DNA from 3 places in the Lysinibacillus canaveralius genome. Region 1 is predicted to be linked to each of the others. Evidence: predicted binding sites of a transcription regulator. Region 1 holds the regulator's gene; each other region holds the start of a gene.
What was found. The regulator LexA, encoded in region 1, represses DNA repair genes until DNA is damaged. The targets are predictions, from matches to a motif close to CGAACATATGTTCG.
Positions count from the first base shown of each region.

Region 2: a site for LexA is predicted at 2,112-2,125, ahead of AA0Y26_RS19410 (carbohydrate kinase). Genes of this name have one in related genera too.
Region 3: a site for LexA is predicted at 3,422-3,435, ahead of AA0Y26_RS01815 (DNA polymerase thumb domain-containing protein). Genes of this name have one in related genera too.

Region 1 is NZ_CP154840.1:1,080,402-1,087,653, reverse strand. It holds gene AA0Y26_RS05290 (recombinase family protein) at 1-657, opposite strand, end outside; gene AA0Y26_RS05285 (LysM peptidoglycan-binding domain-containing protein) at 654-992, opposite strand; gene lexA (transcriptional repressor LexA) at 1,161-1,781, shown strand; gene AA0Y26_RS05275 (gamma-glutamyl-gamma-aminobutyrate hydrolase family protein) at 1,834-2,523, opposite strand; gene AA0Y26_RS05270 (prepilin peptidase) at 2,646-3,398, opposite strand; gene AA0Y26_RS05265 (potassium transporter) at 3,410-4,123, opposite strand; gene AA0Y26_RS05260 (PilN domain-containing protein) at 4,123-4,716, opposite strand; gene pilM (type IV pilus biogenesis protein PilM) at 4,713-5,708, opposite strand; gene AA0Y26_RS05250 (prepilin-type N-terminal cleavage/methylation domain-containing protein) at 5,807-6,208, opposite strand; gene AA0Y26_RS05245 (type II secretion system F family protein) at 6,360-7,252, opposite strand, start outside.
Region 2 is NZ_CP154840.1:3,827,428-3,834,679, forward strand. It holds gene AA0Y26_RS19400 (DUF1128 domain-containing protein) at 1-5, shown strand, start outside; gene AA0Y26_RS19405 (pseudouridine-5'-phosphate glycosidase) at 100-1,008, opposite strand; gene AA0Y26_RS19410 (carbohydrate kinase) at 1,008-2,096, opposite strand; gene motB (flagellar motor protein MotB) at 2,309-3,121, opposite strand; gene motA (flagellar motor stator protein MotA) at 3,105-3,905, opposite strand; gene AA0Y26_RS19425 (aminopeptidase) at 4,099-5,334, shown strand; gene AA0Y26_RS19430 (hypothetical protein) at 5,550-5,705, shown strand; gene AA0Y26_RS19435 (beta-class carbonic anhydrase) at 5,933-6,499, shown strand; gene AA0Y26_RS19440 (GNAT family N-acetyltransferase) at 6,612-7,229, opposite strand; gene AA0Y26_RS19445 (M3 family oligoendopeptidase) at 7,189-7,252, opposite strand, start outside.
Region 3 is NZ_CP154840.1:338,522-345,773, forward strand. It holds gene AA0Y26_RS01800 (MetQ/NlpA family ABC transporter substrate-binding protein) at 55-873, opposite strand; SAM riboswitch class I at 973-1,089, opposite strand; gene AA0Y26_RS01805 (pyridoxal phosphate-dependent aminotransferase) at 1,208-2,386, opposite strand; gene AA0Y26_RS01810 (carbon-nitrogen family hydrolase) at 2,480-3,271, shown strand; gene AA0Y26_RS01815 (DNA polymerase thumb domain-containing protein) at 3,451-4,704, shown strand; gene AA0Y26_RS01820 (YolD-like family protein) at 4,721-5,041, shown strand; gene AA0Y26_RS01825 (L-threonine 3-dehydrogenase) at 5,630-6,583, shown strand; gene AA0Y26_RS01830 (TetR/AcrR family transcriptional regulator) at 7,040-7,252, opposite strand, start outside.

The sequences.
Region 1 (7,252 bases):
TCGTTCATATTCTTCTACATATTCAATATATCGTCTATGGACAGTTGCCTTACTTACCTGGAACCCTAGACCCTGTAATGTACTTGCGATTTCTTTAAAGGTCATGCCCTTCTCACGCATCTTGACGATTTCCTCTATTGGCACTTCAATCCGATCACGGCCTTCTAAATTGCCGCGTTCCCGGAGATTCAGCTCTGGTCTGTACCCTCGTTCTACTGCACGTTTCATTCCTCTGCGAATTTTCGCGTTATGCAGCTTTCGCTGGTATTCTTCGACTATTGAGAGGATTTCAAGAAGCATCGTGTCCATTTCATTTAGTGACAGCGGTCCTGCCTCATTTAATGAATAAACCGTCACATCCTGTTTCATTAACAGGTGAAGCACAGCCATCCGTGCATTTCCGCGTCCAAGACGTGTCTCATCCTGAATAAAAAGAACAGGTATATCGGATTCCTTCATAAAATCAAGCATCTCTAACAGTCCTTCACGATCTACATCATAACCACTATGCTGATCTTCAAAGACTGCCTGTACGCTAAACCCCTGTTCTGCTGCATAGCGGGTTAATTCCTCTCGCTGCCTTGTTAAAGATGTTTCCTGTGTTTCCTTTGTCGTACTAACACGGCAGTATACGACAGCCAATTGCGGCTTTGTCATTTTTGATCACTCGCTACTTTAATGGATTTGCCATCCTCTCCAATTGTTCGGTTGGCTATGTATACTGAATCTTTCGCTATAGGAATCGTAATTGTTTGACCTGTTTGTAAGAGTCCATCAAATAATTGATTCTCTTTTTTTACGAAAACGACCCAGTCCTGTGTAGACATCTTACCACGGTATTCGTCTGCTAACGACCATAAAGTATCTCCATGTTCGATTGTAATCTGTTCGTATTGGTGAATTTTCTCGTCTGTGATATATATGTATGCAATAAAAGCTACTGCCACCCCTAGAAGTACTTTTACATAGCTGTTTTCCTTTACCCAATTCATTTGACCATCTCCTTGCAGAATGTTTGTTCGGAATATATGTTCTCATTTTAATGCGAACATTTGTTTTTTGTCAACACTTTATTTCGAACTTACGTTTGCATTTTTGTTCGCATATGGTATACTGAAAATAATTTAAAAAGGAAGAACTCTGGTAGAGAGGTGAACATTATGACAAAGGTATCTAAACGCCAAGAAGCGATTTTGGCATTCATCAAAGAAGAAGTACGCTCTAAAGGCTATCCGCCTTCCGTTCGTGAAATCGGAGAAGCAGTCGGTCTTGCTTCAAGCTCAACAGTTCATGGTCATCTGGCCCGTCTTGAAAGTAAAGGACTAATCCGCCGTGACCCTACAAAACCACGTGCCATTGAGGTACTGGATCAGGAAACAGTGCTCGTCAACAAGCAAAGTGTTATTCATGTCCCACTAATCGGTAAAGTAACGGCAGGTTCGCCGATTACGGCGATTGAAAACATTGAAGAATACTTCCCGCTGCCAAATACATACGGCACGAGCGAAGACCATATCTTCATGCTGGAAATTATGGGTGAATCTATGATTGAAGCTGGTATTCTAAACGGAGATTATGTCATCGTAAAACAGCAGTCTTCAGCAAATAACGGCGATATTGTCGTAGCGATGACTGAAGACGATGAAGCGACAGTTAAGCGCTTCTACAAAGAAAAAACACATTTCCGCTTACAGCCTGAAAACTCTTCAATGGATCCTATTCTAGTAGATCAAGTGAAAATTTTAGGAAAAGTAGTAGGCTTATATCGTACGGTACATTAATTTCCCCTAAAAATTAGAACAGCGCCCATCTCCAAAGATGAACGCTGTTTTTTTATCTGCATGCTTGAATGAATGCCTCAAAAAGCTTAACAGAGGCACTGTCTCCATAGACCGCCGTCTCCTCTGGATGCCATTGGACCCCTAGACAGAAAGCGTACTCAGGATGTTCTATTGCCTCAATTATGCCATCATGGGCCCTTGCAGAGACGATTAGCCCCTTACCAAGCTCCTTGGCAGATTGGTGATGGAATGTATTTGTCATAATCTCTCCTCCAATAATAGAAAAGAGCTTTGTTCCCTCTTTTACTGTTATTGGATGAACTTTTTCATAGCGAGCGGATTTTTGGGCATGCTGGACTGCTCCCTCTACTTCTGACGGAATATCCTGATACAGTGTACCGCCAAATGCTACATTCAACACCTGTAAGCCCCGGCAGATGGCCAGCACAGGTAAATTCTGTTTTAGCGCCTGCTTCATGAGCTCTAAATCACTTTCGTCCCGCTCTGTTACAATGGCCCCTGTTTGAGGGTGTGGATTTTCCCCATAACTCGCCGGGTTCATATCACCCCCGCCAATCAATAAGAGCCCGTTGAGCCTTGTCAGCACCTCATCAATCCCTTCTCGAATGTGCGGGATACAGACAGGTATTCCCCCCGCCTGAATAATAGACTTGATGTATGATGCGTTTACTTCCTGCTTTCCTTCTCCGGAATGCATCGTTATGCCAATGATAGGTTTCATTTTTCTCTCTTCCTTTCTCCTATTTACTGTACCCGGTAGAAAAGAAAAAAGTCCGCCATATAGACAGACTCTATTCACTCAATGCTGGTCCACGCTTATTATATATGATAATTCATTCATCATTAAAACAACTGCCAATACCAATCGATCAGGTCTGCTCCATAAAAATAAGCAATGACAGCCCCCAACGCAATTGAGGGTCCAAACGGGATTGGTGTTTTCCTTCCCTGTCCCCGCACTTTTAGGACGATTATTCCCACAACCATACCGATGAGCGATGCCAAGAAGAGGGTTAATAATGTATAGACGGTGCCCAGGACGAGCCCGATTAGAAAGAACAATTTGATATCTCCCCCACCCATGCCGCCTTTTGAAATAACAGCGATAAGCAGTAGAATACCAAAGCCGATTACAGCACCCAGCAGGCTGTCCCACCACGGGTCAAGCGGTGAGAAAATCCGTGCGATTATTAGCAGCGGAAGGAAGAACAACAGAATTTTATTTGGAATTAACATATATGCAAGGTCCGATACGACAATGATTAATAAAAGCGACATAAACAGCAGCGCCACTGCTAACTCTGCCGTAAAGCCAAATTTTAAATAGCTTATCACAAATAACACAGCCGTCGCGATCTCCGTTACGCAGTAAATCGGCGACACCTTTGCCCCGCAGCCTTTACACTTCCCACCCTGAATTACATAAGAAAGTACGGGTATCAGCTCAAAAGCTGTCAGTCTGCGATTACAGGCTGTACAGTGGGAGGGAGGATTGACAATGGATTCCCCTTTCGGAACCCTTAACCCGACCACATTATAAAATGAACCAAGTATCAGTCCAAATAAAGCAATAAAAATACTATATACAATTTCCATATGGTTGCCTCTTACTCAAAATAGAATGTCGTCACCTGGATGCTCGCGGAAACAATCGCGGATGCGTCGTTCATTAACGTGTCCTCTTCACCCGGCAGTGAGTATTCAATTGTATCAATGTGCATGACGCGCTCTAATGCTTCGATTTCTTTAATGAACTGCTGCAGCTGCTCATCATCAGGTGATTCAATCTCTATTTGACATGTAATTAGTTTTAAATTTGCCGGCAGTGCCTCAGCTGACATAGTGGAAACTGGTACAGGCTCTCCCTGCTGGTCCGCTGTCTCGTCCGCTGCCCCTTCAACAGGCGCTTCTTCTAGAGCGCCATCCATTTGATTTCCTTCCGTGTTTGCATTCGGATCAGCAAGTCCTGATGCGGAAACAAGACTATCGTAATTGTTAAAACTAATCCCTACAATACGAGAGTTCGAAATATATTCAATCTCCTCAAAGGATAATAGAAGCTCATCAATCTTGCGGCTCTCCGGCAGCTTTTTACGAACAGCAAATTCATTACTGACTGCACCGTTATTATCCCCCTCAATAAGAGCGATTTGCTCTTTCATTGTAGAAATCTCACTATTTAAAGTGTCGACAGTGCCTTGCTTTATTTCTGCCTCATCCTGTTTCGGTAGAACGACATAATAATACACCGCAAATAATAATACTAAAACAAGTGCCGTCACAAGAAGCGGTCCTGAATTTTTGCCACTAGAAAGCTGCATTATGAATCACCCCCGGTAACCAACTGTGCATCATTGATGGCCAATATTACCTCTACCGTATAACGAGGCACCTCACTGAATCGTGTCTCATCCTGTCGTTCCCCATTAGAACCAAGTTCGAAGTTTTCAATTGTTCCTACTTGCACATCCAGGAAGTACGGACTGTTCTCAAGCCTGCTAATGTAAAGGGACGCTGCATTTAATGTTTCAAAATCAACAGAGAACGTCACCGCAGATTCTCCGAATGAATAATCACGCAAATACGTATTCTCCGGCAACAATCCTTTTGTTTCATCAATCAGCGGGGTCACCGGATAGGATATATGTTCAATAAACGCTAATGACTCCTCAACAGAGCCTTGTCCAGCACCCTGCAATGTAGTGAGTTCCATTTGCAGCGTATCTCGTTCACTTTGAAGCATCTGCTCTTCGTTCGATAAATTTGTTACCTCCGCCTTTGCACTAAAATACATCCAGGACATGACGGCAAGCAGGGCAATGACAATCGTGCCAAGCAATATGAAGAACACTTTGGAATTGCCGTCCTCCTGTTCCGCATTCGGCATCAGGTTAATATCCGGTATCATGCTCATACATTCTCCCCCTTCAGCGCAAGACCAATGAGAGAAGCATGCTTCGCCTTAAAGCCCGGATATTTCTTTCCAATGAGCGTATCATTGACTTCGATAATTCGATTGTCAAAGTTCTCCGCCAAAAACTCCGTAATATTGGAAAGCAGCGGATTATCCCCTAAAATAATGATCTCATCCACAGATTTTTCACCTTTATGCAGCGAAAATTTAAAGAAGTTCATCATACGGTCGAGCTCCAGCACCTGATCGGTCACAATCATCCGGTAGTCCTGGATATCACCTTTATATGTAAATGAAATATCATATTCGTTGTCTCCGTCATGCTGTGTTTGCCATTTCTCTAAATCCGTTTCAATTGCCTGGAAACGCAGGAACTCCACATTTCCCTCCGAGTAAATGCAAATCGATAATTCATTAATCGACCAGTCCGCGATCAGGTATGTTTTCTTGTCATTGATTAACTCCAGTGACTCAAGTAAACGCAAATTTGCCAGCGCACGGATGTCCGCTGCCTGAGGTGATAGATGGTTATCGAGTAAGATTCCCATGAACTTCCGCACTTCTTCCGGAGGAGCCGCAAACACTACCGCTTTCCCATCCTCCGGCACCGGGTCATATACATCAACAAGCGGCTCCTGGAACGGCAAATGAATGGAATGCCCTACCTCCATCTGAACATAGCCGCGTAAATCTTTCATATCTGCAATATCATCTGGATGCTCAATCGTTTTCAATAATACCGATGTATCCGGTACAAAAAAGCGTACATTTTGCCGCTTCCCGCCCCACTCAGCCACATTTGCCTTTATAATTTCAAACAGGCTCATTTCATCGATGATGGCGGCATCCTGTAAAACACCTTGTGACAGCGGGATATCGAAGCATTGTGCCTGTGCCAAATTCGGCCCCTTCGACACGAGTGCACGCAGCACATAATCATTCAGTTCAATGCTGACATGGGATTTTTTTCTTGGAGTTAATAGTTTCAGCATGGCAGGGCCTCCTGTTCTTTGATGTTAGTTTGATAGAATTTAGTGTTAATCACTCAATGGAACACCCAACCGCAGTTGGATGTTCGATGAAGGACTACTTAGTCTAGCCATCCTTGGATTTGAGCCTCAGTAACATTTGATGTACTAGCTCCTGAAATTTGTGTAAATGTTTCTCCCGAAGCCCATGTTAAAGTATAAACTGCACCATTCTTGACAACAGTATCAGTGTCAACCAATGTAATACCCTCTATAAACGGATTAAGTTGAGTTCCCGTACAAGTATTTCCTGTACATGCACCATCTGCAATTGCTAATTTTGCTCCTGAAATAATTAATTGTGCATCACTTAACACAGCTTTTTCTCTTTGTTTCTCAATAATATTCCCAATCGCCGGAATAGCAATTGCCGCAATAACGGCCAAGATAACAATTACAGCTAAAAGCTCAATCAATGTTAAACCTTTTTCATTTTGAATACGTTTTTTCATTTGTTGAAACATATGAAAATACCTCCTCTTTTTAATTTGTTATTTTTTATTTTGCACGGACGTCAAAGCTACTTTGATGCCTCCTTACAAACGTCCAATTCATTTTTAATTGTTGAGGTTTTTACCCTAGTTAAAGCTAGAATTCTAAAATTTAAACAAACTCTTACATTTGCTCATAAAGGCTAAACATCGGCAGCATAATCGCTGCTACAATTGTTCCTACAACTATCGCCAATAATAGAATCATCATCGGCTCTATTAGTGACTTCAGCGTATCAACTGCCCGATCTACTTCTTCCTCATAGAAGTCGGCGATTTTCTCCAGCATGTAGTCAAGCGACCCTGTGGATTCTCCAATTTGCGTCATGCTTGTCACAAGCGGCGGGAACAGCCAGCTCTTCTCGAGCGGCTCGGTTAACGTGCTCCCCTTTTCCAGGCTTTCTCTTGCTTTGATCATGACCTCACTGATGACCGGGTTTCCGCTGACCCGTTCGGAAATCGTAATTGCGTGTAAAATTGGCACTGCACTGCTGAATAAAGAAGATAGTGTACGTGTCAGTCTTGAAATAGCCGTTTTCTGCAGCAATGGACCGAATACAGGCAGCCTCAGCATCGAGTAATGGACCATATAGTGAAATCTCTTGTTCTTTTTATAAAGTGAGTTGAAACCTATTGCTGCGCCTAAAATCACTACTAAAATGAGCCACCAAAAACTCACAAGCCAATCACTTATTTTCACTGTAATGACAGTAATAAGCGGCAGCTCTGCCCCCATCTCTTCAAATGTTTGAACAAAGGTTGGGACAATATAAATAAGAAGAAAGAACACGACGCCAATTGTAATCAGCAGCAGAATCGCCGGATATGTCAGCGTTGACTGAACCTTTTTTTTAATGCGAAACTGTTTTTCAAATGTATTGGCAAGCCGCTCCAACGTTTCATCGATATTTCCGGTTGCTTCTCCTGACCGCATCATATTGATAAATAAATCCGGAAATACCTTTGGGTGCTTTGCAATCGCCTGGGAGAATGCGGTACCTGCCCGAACATCTTCCT
Region 2 (7,252 bases), 1.8 Mb from region 1:
AATAAAAATGGAGCGTCTAACTTTGTCTAGACGCTCCATTTTTTGTCTTATTTCCTGGGAAATTCATGTCATTTCCTGTATAGTTTTTTCGAATCCTGCTTATTTGTTTAACGCTGCTGCAATTGCAGCTCCAACTCGAGCATTATTTTTCACAAGGGCAATATTTGCCTCCAATGATTTTCCGGCCGTTAGTTCTTTTACTTTCCCTAACATAAATGGTGTTACTTCTTTTCCGGCAATCCCTTTTTCTTCAGCCTCAGCTAGCGCTTTTTCAATGATACCATTGATGAAGTCCGACTCCAATGCGTCCTCTTGTGGAATTGGATTAGCGATGACCGCTCCGCCGCGCAGCCCTAAATCCCATTTTGCACGCATCATTCCAGCAACTTCCTCCGGGGAATTTGCACGGAAGTTCACCTTAAATTCTGAGTCACGTGTATAGAATGCAGGCAGCATATCTGTGTCGTAGCCGATTACTGGTACACCTTTTGTTTCCAAATATTCAAGAGTTAAACCGATATCTAAAATTGACTTTGCTCCTGCACATACAACAGCTACATTTGTCATCGCTAATTCTTCTAAATCAGCAGAGATGTCCATTGTCGTTTCTGCACCTCTATGTACGCCACCGATTCCTCCAGTTACAAACAGCTCAATTTCCGCAAGTTCTGCGCAGATCATTGTTGCTGCAACTGTTGTAGCACCTAACTTTTTCGCAGCAAGTAAATACCCTAAGTCTCGTCTTGAAGCTTTTGCTACACCTTGTGCATTGCCGAACATCTCTAATTCTTCGTCTGACAATCCAATTTTGATTTTTCCATCAATAATAGCAATAGTCGCTGGAACAGCTCCATTTTCACGGATGATTTGCTCTACTTCTCTTGCAGTTTGTACGTTTTGCGGATACGGCATACCGTGTGAAATAATTGTTGATTCAAGTGCAACAATCGGTAAACCTTTCTCTTTCGCTTCCATTACTTCTTGTGAATAGGATAAATATGCTTCCATTATGATTCCCTCCATATAACTAGTTCGTTTATTGATAAATCTTCTCTTACTGTTGTCTCGCACTGCAATGTCTGCGATGCATTGTAAAGACCAAACTTTACAGCTTCAAGGAATGGCTCATCTTGCAGCATGGCGTGCAGAAAGGCACTCACAAAAGCATCACCGGCTCCTGTAACATCCACTATGCAATCGATAGGTAAGGCCTTCAAACGCTTTATTTTCCCTTTATGGCCTGTTATTACCCCTGCGCCCCCCAGGGTTATGACAACATGATCAACGCCCTTTTCAAGGAATTCAGATACAGCATTTTCGTAATCCTCTTCAGTTTTCAGGCTGCGCTGTAAATAGGTCTCTACTTCATCTTTATTGCTAATAAAATACGTCAATCCCTGTAAACTATCCGGCATATGATTCATTTTCGGGGAAGATACAGGGATAACCGCAAGCGGTATGTCTCTTGTGCGTGCAAGATTCACTATATACTCCACTGTTTCCCGTGGTGCGTTTAAATCAATAATGATGCATCGTGCATCTACGATTCTTGCTTCATACTTTGTAAGCATGGATGGTACCAGCTCTTTATAAATCTCCATATCGGCCATCGCAATAACAAGTTCACCATCATGTGTAAGCACCGCAGAGTAAGAACCGGTCGATTTATCCGGCAAAATCTCTGTCATTTCAAACGAGATAAATTTCTCGGAATGTTTTTTAATCTTCTCTCCATCATGATCTGCTCCCATCATCGTGAGGAGCTTGACTTCGTTCCCGAGTCTCCCTAAATTTTCAGCAATATTGCGGGCTACCCCTCCAACACTTGTTGTAACATTTGCAGGATTGGAAGTCTCTAGCCGGACTGTCCCTTCGATATGAAACTTTCGGTCGACATTCGCTCCTCCAATGGCTACGATAGCCTTCTTCTCCGGAAGTATATAGGCACGGCCTATAACCTCTCCTCTTCTTGTGAGCGAGGAAATGATATTGGCAAGGGCTGGACGTGATAATCCTACTTTCTCTGCCATTTCCTGTTGGGATAGGTAGGGGTTTTCCCTAATCAGCCCCAATACAAGCTGCTCCTTTTCGTTCAAGGCATTCACCTCTTCCAAACATTTGTTTAAATTATAAACCTTTGTTTACGTAAATGTAAAGAGTCTTCTAAAAATTTTTAAAAGAGCTTCTTTTTGCCAAAATTATTGGCAGGTTGATAAGGTGTCCAAAGAAGGACTACTCGTAGTAACCCCTGTTTAAGAAAAAAAGAACTGCCGAGAAGTTTTCACTTTCTCGGCAGTTCGGCTGTTTATTAATTATTATTCGTTCCATTATCTACTTCAGTCGTAATTGGATGATCCGTTCCCACTGGTAAATCTGTTCCATCCTCTGCTATACGCGGCTGAATAAGCACTTCAACACGGCGGTTTTGTGAGCGCCCCTCCGGTGTATCATTTGAAGCAATCGGGCTATACTCTCCAAAGCCTTTAACACTAAAGTATTTAGAGTCCAGAGTTGGATTAGAATCCACAATGATTTTCAAGAAATTCACAGCACGCATGACCGACAGCTCCCAGTTTGATCCAAACTTTGCTGTATTCATTGGGACATTATCTGTGTGACCGGTAATAATAACATTCCGTGCTGGGTCAAATGCTAAAATTTCCGCTAATTCATCCCCGATTTCTGCATATTGAGGTTTAATATCCGCGCTTCCTGGATCAAATAGCACGCTGTCCCGAATTGTAATCAGCAGCCCTTCATCCGTCATCGTTGTCTGGAATTGATCCTCCAGCTCGTTGACTGCAATCAATTCCTCAACCTTCTCTTTTGTTTCCTGAAGCTGGGCTTGATCCTCCTCATAGCGGGAGGCTGACTTTTCTAATTGATCGACAGAGCCATCTGGATTTGCAACAGGCGAAGTATGTTCCATTACGCCCGTGCCTCCATCGAACACTTGATTAAAAACTTGTGACATTCTATCAAGCTTTTCCTGATCCACCGTACTTGAAGCAAACAACACGATAAACAGTGCTAATAAAAGCGTCAATACGTCGGCATACGGTACTAGCCATGATTCATCTATGTGCTCTTCGTGTTTTTTATGTCTACTCTTCTTTGCCAAGGCCATCCGCCCCGCCTTCTGTGATTTTCTTACGTTCTTCCATCGTTAAGTAAGAGGCTAATTTTTGCTCGATTACTCGTGGTGCCTCTCCTTCCAATACAGAAAGAATTCCTTCGATCATCATCATTTTTTGCTTTACCTCTACCGATGACTTTCGCTTTAGTTTGTTGGCGAAAGGATGCCACAGCACATATCCCGTAAAGATACCGAGCAGCGTTGCAACGAAGGCAGCAGAAATTGCGTGACCAAGTTTGTCGATATCCGACATATCCTTTAACGCTGCAATTAAGCCTACTACGGCACCAAGTACCCCAAGCGTAGGCGCATATGTACCTGCCTGTGAAAAGATTTGTGCACCGCTCGCATGACGATCTTCCATAGCATGTACTTCCTCTGTAAGCACATCGCGAATATAATCTGCGTTTTGTCCATCAATCGCAAGAGTTAAGCCATTTTTCAAAAATGGATCTTGAATTTCGGCTGCTTTGCTCTCAAGTGCAAGTAACCCTTCACGTCGTGCCAAATCGGCCCACTGTGAAAACATTTTAATAATTTCAATATCATCCGCGAGCTTTGTTTCCTTAAAAAGCTTGCCAAACAGTTTTGGTACACGCTTCAGTTCCTTCATCGGGAACGCGATGACAACCGCTGAAATTGTACCGAAAATAATGATGAAAATTGCGGCGGGATTGATAAGGGTCGCAGGTCCAACCCCTTTGAGAAACATCCCTACAAGCAGTGATACGCCCGCCAGTATAATTCCTAATAATGATGAAATATCCATGATAGTACCTCCAATGACTCGTTCTACTTTTATTTCGACTTTATCTGTTTTTTATTAACAATTGGATTCAATTTAATATAAATGTTACTCATTTTTCGTCACAAAGATTTTTATATTCATAACATTATAATTTTTGATTATATTGAATCATCTGTATAATTAACGCTATAATCCATATGGAGGAGTGATAAAAATGGACTCAATCTTTTCTAATAATTTATCAAAATATGCTGAATTAGCTGTAAAAGTAGGGGTAAATATTCAAAAAGATCAATACCTTTACATTGCTGCGTCTACAGATGCAGTAGATTTTGTTCGTCTCGTAACAAAGATTGCCTATGAAGAAGGCGCTAAACAAGTCTTCGTTGATTTTTCTGATGATCAAGTGGGACGTTCCCGCTATCAATTGGCACCCGAAGATTCATTTGATTTCTTCCCTCCTTGGAAGGTACAGGAGCGCGAGTGGCTGGCAGAACAAGGGGCTGCGTTCATGAGCATCGTTTCTCAGGACCCTGATCTTTTAAAAGGCATCGACCCAAAACGTATTGCTGCTTTCCAGAAAGCAGCTGGAACGGCATTAAACAAATATCGCCAGTACGTGCAATCTGATAAAATTTCCTGGACTGTCATCGCTGCTCCTTCAAAGGGCTGGGCTTCAAAAGTATTCCCGGAACTGCCTGAAGAAGAACAAATGGGCGCCTTATGGGATGCTATTTTTAAAGCGACACGTGCAGACCTGGAAAATCCGGTGCAAGCTTGGACCGAGCACAATGATGCTCTTCACGAGAAAGTGGACTATCTAAACAAAAAGAAATATGCAAAACTCCACTACACAGCACCAGGTACGGATTTAACAATTGACCTGCCAAAAGGTCATTTATGGTGCGGTGCAGGCAGCATTAATGAACGCGGTGATGAATTTATGGCGAACCTGCCTACAGAAGAGGTCTTTACAGTCCCTCATAAAGACGGCGTCAATGGCTATGTTTCTAGTACAAAGCCGTTAAGCTATGGCGGAAACATTATTGATGACTTCAAAATTACATTTGAAAAAGGACGTATTGTAAAGGTAGAAGCAAAACAGGGTGTAGAAGTATTGAAAAACCTTGTAGCGACAGATGAAGGCTCTCACTATTTAGGAGAAGTAGCACTTGTTCCGCACGACTCACCAATTTCTAACTCAGGCCTTCTGTTCTTTAATACATTATTTGATGAAAATGCATCGAACCACTTAGCAATCGGCAGCGCTTATGCATTTTGCTTAGAAGGTGGAAAAACGATGTCACCTGAGGAATTAATGGAAAACGGGCTAAATCAAAGTATTACACATGTAGACTTTATGGTGGGTTCTGCTGAGATGAATATTGATGGCATTACAGAAGACGGACAGCGTGAACCTGTCTTCCGAAAAGGAAATTGGGCCTTTTAATCTGAAGTAAAACTATTTTTTCTTACAAACTAGATGTCAAGAGCAGCGAATTTACAATGATAATGGTGGATGAATTAGGATGTCTTCCTTATTATCCCCTTCATTATCTCGTCACAATTATGTATTTTCCTTAAATAAACCTATCAATTGCCCATTTATTTAAGGTATAATTGGTTGTAAGGATTATCTTATTTTCAGGAAGGGGTTATTCGACAATGCATTATCCAAATCTTCCAGAGTACTATACAACAGTATTAGGATTCTCTGTCGTAATTCTTATTTGCTTAATGTTCTTTATCCACTATTTACGTGTGGGATTACATTCACACGATTCAGTGCGTATTGATTCGAAATCCAACGCTCACAAATAAGTTTTCTAAAACAGCTACGGACGCCGTAGCTGTTTTTTATTTTCTCCATAGACAATGTTCAGTTAGTATAAACACTCGGACGAGGTTTCTGTCCTGCTGCGGAGATTTCCTTTCTCATTAAACTGTGGCGCTATTTTTACAATATTTCAACCGTTTTGTGACATTGTTGTTTGAATTCTCTTACTTTTACACTACAATAATAGTAGTAAAAGAAAGGAGATTCATCTATGTCTTTATTACACGATATTCTCGATTTCAATCATTCGTTCGTAGAAGAGAAAAAATACGAACCATTCATTACAACAAAGTTTCCGGATAAGCGCGTTGTTGTCCTATCTTGCATGGACACAAGACTGGTAGAACTACTGCCGAAAGCGATGAATTTGCGCAACGGTGATATGAAAATTGTCAAAAGTGCGGGTGCAATTGTAAACCATCCATTTGGCGGCATTATGAGGAGTTTACTAGTAGCTGTTTATGAGCTGCAAGCAGATGAAGTATATATCATTGGGCATTATGATTGCGGAATGAGCGCTGTCGACCCGGATGTTATGCTTGGTCATATGATTGAGCGCGGCATCAAACAAGAGACAATTGATACAATCACTTATTCTGCTGTTGATTTACGTGAATGGCTGCGCGGCTTTGGGGATGTAAAAACAAGCGTCCTGAAAAGCGTAGACCTTGTGCGTACGCATCCTCTTATGCCAAAAGGAGTCCCGGTTCATGGCCTTATCATTGATCCAGGTACTGGACGACTTGATCTCATCACGGATGGCAATCAAGATCAGTAAAAAGCTGCAAGCCTTACCTATACGTAAGAATGCGAGTAGATTTTATTGAAATACCACCTTTAAAATAAGGCATTATTTCTTGCTAATTTGATTATAAAAAACGGCACCGGTTTTATCCGGCGCCGTTATTTTTTTTGTTTATATAATCTTCCTGCAAAATTGCGTACATATAATGGTCTACCCATTCCCCATTAATATATAAAAGCTTCCTCATCAAGCCTTCTCTCACAAAAGCTGCTTTTTCAACTACACGGATGGAAGGAATGTTTGCAGGTGCTATATAGGCTTCTACCCGATGCAGTTTGATCGATGTAAACGCAAAATCTACAACGAGCTTTACTGCCTCTGTAGCCATACCCCTGCCTACAAAGTTTTCATCCATCGAATACCCTACAAAAGCACTCGAATACGGCATGCGCTTAATAGCATAAAGAGAAATGTGACCAACTAATTGATCTGAATTTTTTTCATATATTCCAAAGGAAAACTCCCGGTTCAATGCAAGCAGTTGTATTCCTTCCAGAATCTTTTTATATTGCGCTTCTTCAGTATAGAAATCATCCCGGTGTATAGGCTCATACGTCGACCAAAAGTGTTTGTTGTTCAATAGAAGCGTTGCGAGATTCTTCGCATCCGATTCCGAGAACGTCTGCAAGTAGCATTTTTCTCCGTCAAGCCTCACTACCCGATCACCCTTCTTTCGAAATAAGCTGAACAAACTCTTCAACATCTTTCACACAGAGCGCAATGCCC
Region 3 (7,252 bases), 740 kb from region 1:
TCTAGCTAAAAAGCTACCGGCGTCAATGCCGATAACTTTTGGCCATGTATTGGATTAGAAGCCTGGAATGACAGCTCCATCGTATGTTTCTTCAATGTATTGGCGCACTTCTTCTGAATGATATGCTTCGATGAATTTCTTCAAGTCTTCACTGTCTTCATCACCAGGACGTACAACAATTACATTTACATAAGGGGAGTCTGCAGATTCAAGCAGGATAGAATCATCTTTAGGACTCAAGCCTGCCTCCATTGCAAAGTTTGTATTGATAGCGGCAAATTCCACTTCTGCGAGCTGAGTTGGGATTTGTGCCGCCTCTAATTCGATAAATTCCAGGTTTTTTGGATTTTCTTCAATATCATAGATTGTTCCGTTAATGCCTACGCCCTCAGCCAATGTGATATAGCCGGCATCAGCCAGTACCGCTAGTGCGCGTCCGCCGTTTGTTGGGTCGTTAGGAATGGCAACCTTTGAACCTTCCGGGACAGCATCGATCGACTCATATTTCTCTGAATAGAAGCCCATTGGGTTTAAGATTGTCTCTGCTACAGCCACAAGTTCCTCTCCACGGTCATTATTAAAGTTGTCCAGGAAAGGCTCATGCTGGAAGTTGTTTACGTCCAGATCTCCCTCTACTAGTGCTGTATTCGGCAGCACGTAATCAGAAAACACTTCAATCTGTACTTCCAAATCATTTTTTGCTGCTATTTCAGCGGCCACTTCTGTAATTTCTTCATGCAGGCCTGCTGTTACGCCGACCTTGATCACACCATCATTTAATTTTGAGGCTGAATCTTCATCGCTGCTGCATGCTGCGAGTGATAGGGCAAGTGCTGCACCTGCGAATAAATAACCAAATTTTTTTGTTTTCATAGATGATTCCTCCAACGTGTTTGTATTTGTCCTTTAATAAAAAATGCCTCTCCTTTGAAAAGAGAGGCATGAATAGACAAAGACAATATTCAAACACCACTCTTATCTTTCAAAACGAATTCGTTTTGTAGGAATTAGCACCTTGCAAATGCGTCTTTCGCATATGCTGGTTGCTGAGCTTCATCGGGCCAGTCCCTCAGCTACTCTTAATAAGAGAGAAACACTATATTAAAAAACTATGAAACTTAATATACAGACTATTTATTAGTTTCGCAATAGTATTTTATTATTTTTCTAAAAAAAATTACGCGCAACTGCTTTTTGCGAAAGAAAATTACTTAACAGGTATTTGAAAAAGTCCTAACTTTTCTACACGAGCAATCGCCTCTTTCAGCCGTTCTTCTGAAACGAGCAGACCAACGCGTATATAGCCTTCCCCGTATTCACCAAAACCATTGCCTGCTGCGACGGCAACATCCGCATTGTCTAGCAGCAAATCAGCAAACTGCTGGCTGGTAAATCCTTTTGGAACAGGCAGCCAGGCGAAAAATGAGCCTTTGGGTGCCTGCACATTCCAGCCGATACGTCTTGCTTCTTTCACGAGTATATTGCGGCGTCTTTCGTATGTATCGCGCAATCCCTCTACACTATTCTGCTCAGCTGTTAAAGCCTCGGCAGCTGCATGCTGGATAGCGGGGAAGATACTGCAAAACAGGTGATCTTGAATCAAATTAATCGCTTCAATCATTTTTTCATTACCAACAGCAAACCCGACACGCCATCCGGCCATATTATACGATTTTGATAGTGTGTACAATTCAATGCCGACATCTTTAGCGCCTTCTGCCTGCAGGAAGCTAACCGGCTTTATACCGTCAAATCCGAGTGCTCCATATGCAAAGTCATGCGCGACAGCAATATGGTGTTGCTTTGCAAAGGCAACTGTTTTTTCAAAAAATTGCTGGTCTGCCACACCTCCAGTAGGATTGTTCGGATAATTGATGTACATCATTTTGGCACGGTCTTTTATTTTCTCGGGCAGCGCATCATAGTCGGGCAGGAAGTTATTCTCTTTTATGAGCGGCATTGTATCAAATTTTACATCTGCAAGTGCGACACCTGATAAATAATCTGGATAGCCCGGATCCGGCAGCAGCATTGTATCTCCAGGATTCAACATAGCTAACGGTAATTCCACAAGTCCAACTTTTGTCCCTCCTAATATAGCCACTTCTTTATCGGGATTGATGTCCACATTATATTCGCGTTTGTAAAATTCAGCTGCTGCCCGGCGAAGTTCGGGAATCCCGCGAAACGGCGAGTATTTATGTGTAGATGGATCAGCTGCCGCCTCCTGTAAGGCTTCGATAATATGTGGGGGAGTTGGCTGATCAGGGTTACCTTGTCCTAAATTGATGATGTCGCGTCCCTCTGCAACTGCCTGCGCTACTTTTCCAGCAAGCGCAGCAAAAAATTGAGGTGGAAGCTGCTGTAGTCTAGTCGAAAATTCCATTTTATAAATCACCTATTTTTCAGAATATATTAAAAATTATACGAACCATGTTATGATATTTAAGAGAAAAAGTCTATAGGCGGTGTAGGAATTATGAAAATCGGATGTATTCAACTAAATATGGGGTTTGGAAAAGTAGAAGAGAATTATGAACGTGCCGAGAAATTTATCCGGGAAGCAGCAGAAAAGGGAGCAGAAATTATTGTTTTACCGGAAATGTGGAACACCGGTTACGCACTGGAAAAACTAGAAGAGCTGGCCGATGTAGATGGGGAACGTACAAAAGCCTTTTTGACCCGGTTGGCAAAAGAACTTGGTGTTCATATCGTTGGCGGCTCCGTTTCAGTAAAAAAGGGAGATAAATTTTACAATACGATGTATACGGTAAATAAAGAAGGAGAGCTTGCCGGAGAATATAATAAGGCTCATCTATTCCGGTTGATGGACGAGCACCTTTATTTAGAGGCGGGCTCAGAAATGAACCGTTTTGCGCTAGGAGATTTGGAGGCTGGTGGTGTCATCTGCTACGATATCCGTTTCCCTGAATGGCTCCGCAGCCACGCACTGTCCGGCGCGAAGGTATTGTTTGTACCAGCACAATGGCCAACCCCTCGCATTGATCATTGGAAAACACTGTTACAGGCACGTGCTATTGAAAATCAATGCTTTGTGATTGCAGTGAACCGTATTTCAAGAAAGCCAGAAAATTTTAATGGTCAATCGATGGTTATCCAGCCATGGGGCGAAGTGTTGTGGACAGGAGCAGAAGATGAGGAACTGGCAATCATTGATGTAGATTTCTCGATTGTAGATGAAGTGCGTGGAAGAATTCCTGTTTATGATGATCGCAGACCTGAATTGTATGAAACAGTAATAAAAAAATAATAAAAAAATAAAGCGCGTGGCCTTCCACTGATGGAAGGCCTTTTGCTATTTTCAGTATTATTGGCTGCATACTAATCAAAGAATTTATGATTAAAAGCTTCAATTTTTGGGACTTTTAGGTTGTCGTCTCAATTGTCTCATTTTAATATAGGAACAAACGTTCTTTTTGAGGTGATTGGATGTATGAGAAGGCGCCAAATAAATCAATTATGTGTATTGATATGAGATGCTTTTATGCAAGCTGTATGGCACATCTTCACAATCTTGATGTAATGAAAGTACCGATTGCGGTTATTGGGAGCTTTCAGCAGCCGGGGAGTATTGTACTAGCCGCTTCACCACCGATGAAGAAACGCTTCGGCATTAAAACGGGCTCCCGCTATTTTGAAATTCCAAAGCATCCAGATATCCGATTATTTGAACCGAAGATGGAGTTTTTTGTACGTATCTCGATGGAAATCACACGCCTTTTCAATCAGTTCGTACCAAAGGAGGCAATCCATGTGTACAGTGTAGATGAAAGCTTTATTGATTTGACTGGAACGGAAAGGCTATGGGGCCCGCCCGAACAGACAGCGAGAAGAATCCAGCGCTGGATTTACGAGCAGTTCGAGATTCCGAGTGCTGTCGGAATGGGGCCTAATATGCTGATGGCGAAGCTGGCGCTTGATTTGGAAGCTAAAAAGAAGGGCTTTGCTAAATGGACCTATGAAGATGTTCCCAAAAAGCTTTGGCCGGTATCTCCACTGTCCAGCATGTGGGGCATTGGTGCAAGGACAGAGCGCACATTGAATCATATGGGTATCTTTAGTGTGTATGATCTTGCACATACCGATCTCGCTGTTTTAGAAAAACGTTTTGGTATTTTAGGAAACCAGCTATATTATCATGCATGGGGAATCGACCATTCACTCATTGGTGCCCCCATTTTAAATGGACAGGTGAGCTATGGGAAAGGGCAGATCTTAATGCGTGACTACCGTACAAGGGAAGAAATTTTGACGGTTATTCTCGAAATGTGTGAGGATGTGGCGGGAAGGGCAAGAGAAGCATCTATGGTTGGACGTACTATTTCTCTTGGGCTCGGCTATAGTAAACATGCATTTGGCGGAGGTTTTCAGCACGCTAAAACGATTGATGAACCGACAAATGATACCCTCGTAATTTATAAAGTTTGTGTCGATCTGCTTGACACATTTTATGCCGAACGTCCGGCACGCCAGCTCACGGTGACGCTGCATAACCTGGAAAGTGAGCATTCAATGCAGCTGAGTCTGTTTGATGAACAAAAATGGCGGAGGAGGAAGCTTGGGATGGTCATGGATGCTATCCGAGCGAAATATGGGTCAACAGCTCTCTTGCGTGCCGTTTCCTACACAGAAGCAGGAACTGCACTTGGACGGAGTACGTTACTTGGTGGACATAAGAAGTAAGGAGAATGTGCTGAAAATGAATAGAGATAGAGGAACCATCAAATGGAACGCTATGATGCTGCCGGAACATGTTAAATTGCTGCGTGAATGGAAAGAGGAGGATGAAAAAGCAGAAAAGCCGAATCTCGATGAGTGGGCGTTGGAGGAATTGAGCAATCAGATTACACTAGCTTATCAACACCGGCTGCCTATTCAGTTAACAGTCTGGAAAGAGAAAAAAGCGGCTGAATGGGTGACCGTTATTGAAAGGATTGATTATAACCAGCAATCTATTTATACGGAAGAAGGTAAGGCAATTGCCATTCAACACCTTTATAGTGCAATCATAATGGATTAATGCTGGAAATACGTATGTTTTCAAAAAGGTACAGAGCGATGAAAGCTTTAGGTTGGAAAAATATATAAAGGGGAATAGGCAAAGCAATCAGCGCACCTTTCTTGAGAAAACAGCGAAAATACCAATCCGTCACGGCAGGAAGGTAGATGCATATAATAACGGGGAAAGCAGACTGTTAGCTTCGGTTATATCATTGCGCATATTGGTTCTCAGTCGTCGAAAAATAAATATAATTATCATATTTGCCCCCTGAATTTAGCACTAAAAAGAAAAAAATACCGTCATTTTAAAGTTATAAAAAGGAATAGGCTGTCCAATAAGCCAAACTTATCGGGCAGCTTCTTCATGTAAATTGTACTAAAAAGATTTAATCTGCCAGTAGTTGCAACATAACTGATTTATTTATGTTTTAGGGTTGTCTTTTTTCGTGCGGCTTCATTTTTTCGAGTTGAATGGAAAAATGAAATAAAAATATTGTACTTTCGAAGAGGACGTTATATAATGCGATTAGCTAATGAAGGTTGATATATTAGTGTTTCTGTGTACTTGTGGAATGTACAAATGTTTCGCATCAGAGGAGGGCTTCTATTGAAAAAGATTATGGTTACAGGCGCGCTTGGTCAGATTGGTTCTGAACTAGTAGTGAAACTGCGTGAAATATATGGAACGGATGCCGTTTTGGCTACGGATATCCGCAAGGTCGAAAATAGCGCGGGTCCATTTGAGGTATTGGATGTAACAGACGACAAGCGTATGTTTACGCTTGCGAAAGATTTCGGTGCAGATACGATGATTCACATGGCTGCATTACTTTCTGCAACAGCTGAAAAGAATCCGTTGCTCGCATGGAATTTAAACATGGGTGGGTTAGTGAATGCGCTGGAAGTAGCTCGCGAACTCGATATGCAATTTTTTACGCCAAGTTCAATTGGTGCATTTGGGCCAACAACCCCAAAAGATGAAACACCGCAAGATACATTGCAGCGGCCAACAACGATGTATGGTGTAAATAAAGTAGCAGGAGAACTGCTATGCGATTACTATCATACAAAATATGGACTTGATACACGCGGAGTACGATTCCCTGGTTTAATTTCATATGTTACACCTCCAGGAGGAGGAACGACTGATTATGCAGTCGATATTTATTACAAAGCAATTGAAGAAGGGCGCTATACTTCCTACATTGCAGAAGGCACGTACATGGACATGATGTATATGCCGGATGCACTTCAGGCAATTGTCGATCTAATGGAAGCAGATGGCAGCAAGCTTATCCATCGTAATGCCTTCAATATTTCAGCAATGAGTTTCGACCCGGAGGAAATCGCTACGGAAGTCAAAAAGCATATCCCTCACTTCAAAATGAGCTATAATGTTGACCCGGCTCGTCAGACCATTGCAGATAGCTGGCCGAATGCCATTGATTCCTCAGCTGCACGTGAGGAATGGGGCTTTAAAGCAGAGTATGACTTAGCGAAAATGACGATTGATATGCTGGAAAAGCTGAAAAGAAAGTTAGAAAGAAAAGCAATTTCTTAATAGACAATAGAAAGCGGTTGTCCTATCGGGCACCGCTTTTCCGTTTTAAATAATAAGATATCTGATTATGTTGAAGCGTTCAGAAGCTTACTATGGCATTTAAAAGTGAGACAAAGGTTCACCATCTTACATATTTACGAATGAAGTAACCAAACAGGCGGGCCGATATACGCATTAACGAAGCTGGGATAAAAAGGGGTAAAATCCGTTCGTTTGTATGGAAGCAGCAGTACTAAAAGAATTCATAAAACAAGCTACGGAAAATTTATATGAAATTTACTCGCAGCTGATGATCGGCTGATATGACAACAAAGAGCTGTACAGAAGGTGAAAACTCTCTGTGCAGCTCTATTGTTCTTGGAACTTCTCCCTTAAAAGTATTACTTTTGCGGAAGTCGTACAAAAAGCTATCATCCTTGCCGCAACATGGGCGGATCCGTTTTTTAAATGCCATCCTTAAGGGTACCGCTGTAACCCTGCCAAGACGACAGCGGTGAAGTGATTCATCTCTTTCACCAGGTCGAAAGTTTCGTTATGAATGAGCCAATCATACACATTGGCACGCATGCAGCGCTGAATGACAGCCTGCATTTCCTCAGGCTCTATATCCTGCCGGAATTCCCCTGTCTGGATACCTTCCTCAACATACTGATTGAGAATCTGAAAGAT